DNA from 2 places in the Pseudoalteromonas sp. 19-MNA-CIBAN-0066 genome. Region 2 is predicted to be linked to the other one. Evidence: predicted binding sites of a transcription regulator. Region 2 holds the regulator's gene; the other holds the start of a gene.
What was found. Region 2 encodes NrdR, which represses ribonucleotide reductase genes. Its sites were predicted from a motif close to AAACACNANATNTNGTGTTT; they were not measured.
Positions count from the first base shown of each region.

Region 1: a site for NrdR is predicted at 2,492-2,511, ahead of nrdA (class 1a ribonucleoside-diphosphate reductase subunit alpha). Genes of this name have one in related genera too.

Region 1 covers NZ_JBEONZ010000002.1:242,900-247,353, forward strand. The annotation lists gene nrdB (class Ia ribonucleoside-diphosphate reductase subunit beta) at 1-18, opposite strand, end outside; gene nrdA (class 1a ribonucleoside-diphosphate reductase subunit alpha) at 86-2,368, opposite strand; gene AAEZ18_RS02530 (HAD family hydrolase) at 2,781-3,461, opposite strand; gene ubiG (bifunctional 2-polyprenyl-6-hydroxyphenol methylase/3-demethylubiquinol 3-O-methyltransferase UbiG) at 3,461-4,171, opposite strand; gene gyrA (DNA topoisomerase (ATP-hydrolyzing) subunit A) at 4,349-4,454, shown strand, end outside.
Region 2 covers NZ_JBEONZ010000020.1:32,709-37,162, reverse strand. The annotation lists gene glyA (serine hydroxymethyltransferase) at 1-1,224, shown strand, start outside; gene nrdR (transcriptional regulator NrdR) at 1,329-1,778, shown strand; gene ribD (bifunctional diaminohydroxyphosphoribosylaminopyrimidine deaminase/5-amino-6-(5-phosphoribosylamino)uracil reductase RibD) at 1,781-2,929, shown strand; gene AAEZ18_RS12200 (riboflavin synthase) at 2,934-3,587, shown strand; gene ribBA (bifunctional 3,4-dihydroxy-2-butanone-4-phosphate synthase/GTP cyclohydrolase II) at 3,616-4,454, shown strand, end outside.

The sequences.
Region 1 (4,454 bases), on a different contig from region 2:
AAAGGTAGTATAAGACATGTTTATCACTCAAAAAACTATCAGAATAAAGCGGGCTTAGTGCCCGCTTAAAATAAAAACTCAAAAATTAAATTTTACACGCGCCGCCTGCGCAATCATCATCTTCAAGATCCGGTGTATCTTCTTGTGCATCAGATGCACCATCGCGGGTATTGTGATAGTACAAGGTTTTAACACCCAGTTTGTAGGCGCTAAGCAAATCTTTTAATAAGACTTTCATCGGTACGCGACCGCCTTCAAACTTACCAGGATCATAATTTGTATTGGCCGAAATAGACTGGTCAATAAATTTTTGCATTATACCCACAAGTTGTAAGTAACCATCGTTTGAAGGAATATCCCACAGTAACTCGTAGTTATCTTTTAAACGTTCATATTCAGGTACAACTTGCTTTAAAATACCGTCTTTACTTGCTTTAACGCTAATATGACCACGTGGTGGCTCAATACCGTTTGTTGCGTTAGAAATTTGCGACGATGTTTCTGATGGCATTAGCGCACTTACTGTTGAGTTACGCATACCGTGCTCTTTAATGCTGGCACGTAATGCATCCCAATCAAGGTGTAGTGGCTCATCACAAATTTTGTCAAGATCTCGCTTGTACGTATCTGTTGGCATTATACCTTGAGAGTAGGTTGTTTCGTTAAACTTAGGACATGCACCACGCTCTTTAGCAAGCTCGTTTGATGCTTTCATTAAGTAGTATTGAATCGCTTCAAATGTTTTGTGCGTTAGTGCATTTGCGCTGCCATCTGAATAACGCTTACCGTTTTTAGCTAGGTAGTATGCGTAGTTAATTACGCCTATTCCTAGAGTACGACGACCCATAGTGGCATTTTTTGCAGCCGGTACTGGGTAGTCTTGAAAATCAAGTAAGTTATCTAAAGCGCGTACAGCAAGCTCAGCCAATTCTTCAAGTTCATCTAGTGACTCAATAGCCCCTAAGTTAAATGCAGAGAGTGTACATAGCGCAATTTCGCCTTCTTCGTCGTTTACGTTATCCAACGGCTTAGTTGGTAATGCAATTTCTAAACATAAATTAGATTGGCGAATAGGTGCCACTTTAGCAATGAACGGGCTGTGCGTATTACAGTGGTCAACGTTTTGTAAGTAAATACGACCGGTACTTGCACGTTCTTGCGCAAACATTGAGAACAGTTCAATAGCTTTAATGCGTTTTTTACGAATTGATTCGTCTTGTTCGTATTTTACATAAAGCGCGTCAAACTCGTCTTGGTCTTCAAAAAATGCATCGTAAAGGCCTGGCACATCAGAGGGGCTAAACAAGGTAATGTAGTCGTCTTTAATTAAACGCGAGTACATTAGTTTATTAAACTGTACGCCGTAATCTAAATGACGCACGCGGTTGTCATCAACCCCGCGGTTATTTTTAAGTACTAACAGGTTTTCTACTTCTAAATGCCAAAGCGGGTAGAACAAGGTTGCTGCGCCGCCACGTACACCGCCTTGCGAACAGCTTTTAACCGCTGTTTGAAAGTGCTTATAAAAAGGAATACAACCCGTATGGTACGCTTCGCCATTGCGAATATGGCTACCCAGTGCACGAATGCGACCTGCGTTAATGCCAATGCCGGCACGTTGCGATACGTATTTAACAATTGCAGACGAGGTGGCGTTAATTGAATCAAGGCTGTCGCCACACTCTATTAATACACACGAGCTAAACTGGCGTGTTGGCGTACGAACACCTGCCATAATTGGCGTAGGCAGTGAAATTTTAAACAATGAAATCGCATCGTAAAAACGTTTTATATACGCAATACGTGTATCGCGAGGGTAGTCAGCAAATAAGCTAGCAGCGACTAAAATATATAAAAACTGCGCGCTTTCATAAATCTCACCGGTTACACGGTTTTGAACTAAGTATTTACCTTCAAGCTGTTTAACCGCAGCATAACTAAAGTTAAGGTCACGGCTGTGATCTAGGTATTCGTCTAATTCGTCAAGCTCTTGCTCGGTGTAATCTACCAGTAGGTGAGCGTCGTAGCGTTTGTCGCCAACCATTTTTGTTACATGATCAAATAAACGTGGTGGCTCAAATTGGCCATACGCTTTTTTACGTAAATGGAATACAGCTAAACGTGCTGACAAATACTGATAATCAGGAGATTCTTTTGAAATCTGATCGGCTGCAGCTTTAATGATGGTTTCGTGAATATCTTTAGTACGAATACCGTCGTAAAATTGAATGTGTGATTTTAATTCAACTTGCGAAACCGAAACGTTATTTAACCCTTCGGCGGCCCATTCAATAACGCGATGGATCTTGTCAAGATCAAGTGGCTCTTTACGGCCGTCACGTTTGCTTACAGATAACTGTTGGTTCATAGTTTTGCCTGTATTCCTTGGAAATTAAGTATTTTGACCAATGATTAATACTCCAAAATAACAGAGTATCTATTCATTTATTATTGTTTACACCAATTCAGGCGATTTTATTGAATAACATTTAGCCACAATATCTGGTGTTGTTCAAATTAGAGATCACAAGATAGTGTGGTCCGCGTTGTTTTGCAAGGGACAGAATTGCCCCTAATTGTGGATAACGTCGGGATAACACATTTGTGTTAGTAAGCATTAACCTTCGAACATTCGGTTAAGTTGAAATTTACAAAAATCAACTAAGGATCTACTAAATTTACGCTTTTTAAAAATATATTTTGACTGCTTTTTTTATCAGCAGGCTTTGTGTGAAAACTAACACAATCACAATATATAGTGTTTAATAATTAACATAGCACTATATATGGTTAAAACCTTCAATAGGGCTTTGCCAATTAAAATCGGCCTGCCAGCTCAAAACTTCGGTTAAGTTAGGCACGTAACCCCAAAGTGCGGTTGCGGTGTGCATACCTGCCGCTTTACCTGCTTGAATGTCACGCAAAGCATCGCCAATGTACAAGCAACGATTTGGTGCAACGCCCATTAGCTTGGCACAATGTAGTAAAGGTAAAGGCGAAGGTTTAGCTTCAGCTAAAGTATCGCCACTGATAACCACGCAGGCATTTTTTAAAGCAGGGATCGCGGCTACTAAAGGGGCGGTTAAAAATCCGGGTTTGTTAGTCATGATCCCCCATTTGATGTTTTTTCGCTCCAGTTCGATAAGTAGTGGCTCAATACCAGCAAAGCACGTGGTGTGTTTGGCTATATTAGCCGCGTAGGCATCAATTAATTGCTTAACGAGTTGTGCTTGCGGTTGCTCACCCCATTTATCTTTAAAACCGACCTCTAACAAGGCTGCTGCGCCATTAGATGCAGCAGCGCGATATACCTCACGACTTACTGTATCTAATTGCTGCGAACGCAGTACGGTATTTAAAGCTGCACCTAAGTCATCAGCGGTATCGAGTAAAGTGCCATCTAAGTCAAATAAAAAAGCATCGTACTCTATAGTAGGTGACGTTGATTGAGAGCTGACCATTACGCTAACTTCTCAAAATGCAGAATATAATTTACGCTTACGTCGGTATTAAGCGAGTACTGCTTAGATAATGGATTATAAGATAACCCAGCACTGGCGCGCACTTTTAAACCCGCTTGTTCAGCCCAGGCAATTAACTGTGCTGGTTTAATAAACTTTTTATGATCGTGAGTGCCTTCAGGCACCATTTTTAATAGCTTTTCTGCACCAATAATGGCGTATAAATAGGCTTTAGGGGTTTTATTAAGTGTTGAAAAAAACACATCAGCACCGGGTTTTGCAAGCTCTGCAACAGCATGAATAATAGAAGCCGGATCGGGTACATGCTCCAGCATTTCCATACAGGTTACTACATCAAAGCGAGCAGGGTGCTCGGATGCATATTGTTCAGCAGGTACTTTAATATACTCTACATGTACGCCTGTCTCTAGGCTGTGTAATTTGGCAACAGTTAAAGGCTCTTGGCCCATATCTATGCCGGTTACCTTTGCCCCCATGCGCGCCATGCTTTGGCTTAAAATACCGCCGCCACAACCTACGTCTAGTGTTTCTTTGTCAAATAGACCGCCAGTTTTATTGGCTATAAAGTCTAAACGTAAGGGGTTTATTTCGTGAAGCGGTTTAAATTCCCCGTCTAAATCCCACCACCGCTCTGCGATGGCCTCAAATTTTGCAATTTCTGCGTGATCTACATTTTGATGTTCGGTCATAAAATACTTCCTCGTCAATCTGGGGGCATTATATAGGGCTAAATTGGTAAATCGCAAAGTTTTGCGCCTGTAAATCTAAATAAATTGTGGTAGCATGTTTCTTTAGCAATAATAACAAATTCTCTTGATACCTAATAGTGGGTGTTTAAGAGCTGATACTGAAGGAATGTGATATCAATGACTGATCTCGCCCATGGCATTCTGCCAGTCAATATTGAAGACGAGTTAAAAAACTCCTACTTAGATTACGCAATGAGCGTAATTGTAGGACGTGCATTACCAG
Region 2 (4,454 bases):
GACCCAGAGTTATTTGACGCAATTGCAAAAGAAACTGCGCGCCAAGAAGATCACATTGAATTAATCGCTTCTGAAAACTACTGTAGCCCACGCGTACTAGAAGCACAGGGTTCACAGTTAACTAATAAATACGCAGAAGGTTATCCGGGCAAACGTTACTATGGCGGTTGTGAGCATGTAGACGTTGTTGAGCAATTAGCGATTGACCGTGCTAACGAACTATTTGGTTCTGACTACGCAAACGTACAACCACATGCTGGTTCGCAAGCAAATGCGGCTGTTTTTTTAGCGTTATTAAACGCCGGTGACACTGTACTTGGTATGAGCTTAGCTCATGGCGGCCATTTAACGCATGGTTCACACGTAAACTTTTCAGGTAAGCTTTACAATGCAATTCAGTATGGCCTAGATGAAACTACAGGCGAAATTGATTACGCACAGGTTGAAGCGCTAGCGCTTGAGCACAAACCAAAAATGATCATTGGTGGCTTCTCAGCATACTCAGGTATTGTTGATTGGGCTAAATTACGTGAAATCGCTGATAAAATTGGCGCTTACTTTTTTGTAGATATGGCGCACGTTGCTGGTTTAATTGCGGCGGGTATTTACCCAAGCCCAGTTCCTCACGCACATGTTGTTACTACAACTACACATAAAACATTAGCAGGCCCACGTGGTGGTTTAATTATTTCGGCATGTGGCGACGAAGCAATTTACAAAAAGCTTAACAGTGCTGTTTTCCCTGGTGGCCAAGGCGGTCCTTTATGTCATGTTATTGCTGCTAAAGCAGTGGCATTTAAAGAAGCTCTACAGCCAGAGTTTAAAGTGTACCAAACACAAGTTGTTAAAAATGCACAGGCTATGGTTGCTGTTATGCAGGAACGTGGCTACAAAATTGTATCTGACAAAACTGAAAACCACTTATTCTTACTTGATTTAATCAATAAAGACATTACTGGTAAAGATGCAGATGCTGCTTTGGGTAACGCTCATATTACAGTTAACAAAAACTCAGTGCCTAACGATCCACGTTCACCGTTTGTAACTTCGGGCCTACGTATTGGTTCACCTGCAATTACTCGTCGTGGTTTTAAAGAAGCAGAATCTAAAGAGCTTGCTGGCTGGATCTGTGACGTACTAGATAACATCAATGATGAATCAGTACAGGCGCAAGTAAGAGAAAAAGTAAAAGCTATTTGTGCAAAACTACCTGTTTACGCTTAATAAAAGTAAAACAGTAATTTAGATCACAATCGCTTAGTTTTTTGCTAAGATAAAGGCCGCTTTAAAGCGGCCTTTTTTGTTTTTTAAAACGGAAGTACCTAGCTATGCATTGCCCATTTTGTACCGCAAAAGATACCAAAGTTATTGACTCTCGCCTGGTTGGCGGTGGTCACCAAGTGCGTCGTCGTCGTGAATGCAATGACTGCCATGAGCGTTTTACTACGTTTGAGGGCGCAGAGCTGGTTATGCCACGGGTAATTAAACAAGATGGCAGCCGCGAACCCTTTAACGAAGATAAGTTATTAAATGGTTTAAACCGCGCACTAGAAAAACGCCCCGTAAGTACCGAACAAGTAGAAGAAGTTGTTCATATAATAAAGTCGCAATTACGCGCAACCGGCGAGCGAGAAGTTTCGAGCCACTTAGTGGGAGAGTGCATTATGGAAGCGCTTAAAAAGCTCGATAAAGTAGCTTATGTGCGCTTTGCCTCAGTGTATCGCTCGTTCGAAGATATTCGCGAATTTGGCGAAGAAATTGCCCGTTTAGGGGAGTAAGTATGCAGAGCGACTACGTTTTTAACCAATATGACGAAATGTATATGGCACGTGCTATAGAGCTGGCTAAAAAAGGCCGGTTTACTACCACGCCTAATCCAAACGTAGGTTGTGTATTAGTTAAAAACAATGAAATAGTAGGCGAGGGATTTCATCAGCTTGCCGGACAAGGGCATGCAGAAGTAAATGCACTTGCTATGGCAGGCAGTAAAGCAAAAGGCGCAACTGCTTATGTTACGCTTGAGCCATGTAGCCATTATGGCCGCACACCGCCGTGCGCAGAAGGTTTAAAAGCCGCCGGTGTGGTAAAAGTAATTGCCGCTATGGTCGATAGCAATCCACAAGTGGCAGGTAAGGGGCTGAAAATACTTAGCGACGCTGGTATTGAGGTTGCACATGGGTTACTTGAAGCACAGGCTAGGGCGCTTAATTTAGGCTTTTTTAAACGCATGGAGCATGGCCTGCCCTATGTAACGTGTAAAATGGCCGCCAGTATTGATGGCAAAACGGCGCTAAATAATGGCCAAAGTAAGTGGATAACAGGCGCAGCAGCACGCCAAGACGTACAGTTATATCGTGCACAAAGTTGCGCTATTTTAACCGGTGCCGATACAGTATTAGTAGATGACGCTAAATTAAATGTGCGTAAAAATGAATTACCGCAGGCATTACCTACACAGTTACCGCTTCGCCAACCGGTGCGTGTTATTATTGACTCGCAAAATCGTTTAACCCCAAATCTTGCTTTATTTGCTATTGAAAGTGAAATAATAATTTTTACTACCAAGGTTGATAAATCGCAACATTGGCCGCATTTTGTAAAGCATATAGTAGTAACTGCTAGTAATTCAAAAGTTGATTTAACCGCGGTTTTAAAAAAGCTCGCAAAGCTGCAATTTAACACAGTGTGGCTAGAGGCTGGGGCAACCCTTGCGGGTAAAATGGTTGAACTGGATTTAATAGATGAATTTATTTTTTATCTAGCGCCTAAATTAATTGGGTGTGATGGCAAGAGTTTAGTTAATTTTCCTGAGTTGATCAGTATGCAAAATACGATTAATTTAACTTTTAATGAGTGTACGCGCATAGGTGATGATTTACGTATTAGCGCAGTTAAAAGCTCATTAAAACCACTTGATACAAAAGAGTAATGCTATGTTTACTGGGATAATAGAAGCCACAGGCAAAATTGCTTTATTACAAAAAAAACAAGGCGATTTAGCTATTCGTGTACAAAGCCCTGACCTTGATATGAGTGATGTTAAGTTAGGTGATAGTATTGCCACTAATGGTGTGTGTTTAACTGTTGTTGATAAACATGCAGATGGTTTTAGTGCCGACTTATCGAATGAAACCATAGGTTTAACTGGTTTTGCTCATTACACATTAGGGCAAACAGTTAATCTTGAAAAAGCCATGCAACCGGTTTCGCGTTTAGGTGGGCATTTAGTATCTGGTCATGTTGATGGCATTGCTACAATTACCGCCATTACGCCAAATGCACGTGCTACAGAATATTGGCTAAGCACAGATGAAAACCTAATGAAATACATACCATACAAAGGTTCGGTATGTATTGATGGTATTAGCCTAACAGTGAACGCAGTAGAAGGTAATAAATTTAAATTAACGATTGTGCCCCATACCAGCGAGCAAACAACGATAGCTAATTTTAAAGTGGGCACCCAAGTTAATTTGGAAGTCGACCAAATTGCGCGTTATTTAGAGCGGCTTATAAAAGGCGCAGAGCAGCCTACGGGCGCTGATATTTCAATGAGCTTACTCGCAAAAGCGGGCTTTATTAAGTAACGCAACTAACAACTAATAAGAGTGAATTATGAACTTACACAGCGCAGAAGAAATTATCGCAGACATTAAAGCCGGTAAAATGGTTATTTTAATGGACGATGAAGACAGGGAAAATGAAGGCGATTTAATTATTGCCGCCGAGCATATTAGCGCAGAAGCTATTAACTTTATGGCCACGCATGGCCGTGGTTTAATTTGTTTAACCATGACGCAACAGCGATGCGAGCAACTTGATTTACCGCTTATGGTAAAAAATAACGGTGCTGCGTTTTCAACTAATTTTACTATGTCGATAGAAGCTTCAAAAGGCGTTACCACAGGTATTTCGGCAGCAGATAGAGCACGTACAGTGCAGGCAGCGATAGCTAAAGGCGCAGTGCCTAGTGACATAGTACAACCTGGGCATATTTTTCCTATAATGGCACAACCTGGCGGTGTTTTAACACGTGCTGGGCACACTGAAGCTGGCTGCGACTTAGCTCGTTTAGCAGGGCTTGAGCCTTCATCGGTTATTGTTGAAATACTCAATGCAGATGGCACTATGGCGCGCCGTCCTGACTTAGAAGTGTTTTCTAAACAGCACGATATTAAAATTGGCACCATAGCTGATTTAATTGAATACCGTAACTTAAACGAAACCACGATAGAGCAAGTAGCAAAGTGTAAGTTACCTACCGAGCACGGTGAGTTTGATTTAGTAACTTACAAAGACACCATTGACGGACAACTACATTACGCATTAGTAAAAGGCGAAATAAAACAACAAGCGCCAACCGTAGTGCGAGTGCATTTACAAAGCACCTTTAACGATATTTTACTCTCAGATAGAAATTCTGAGCGTAGTTGGGGCGTGTCGGACGCAATGGC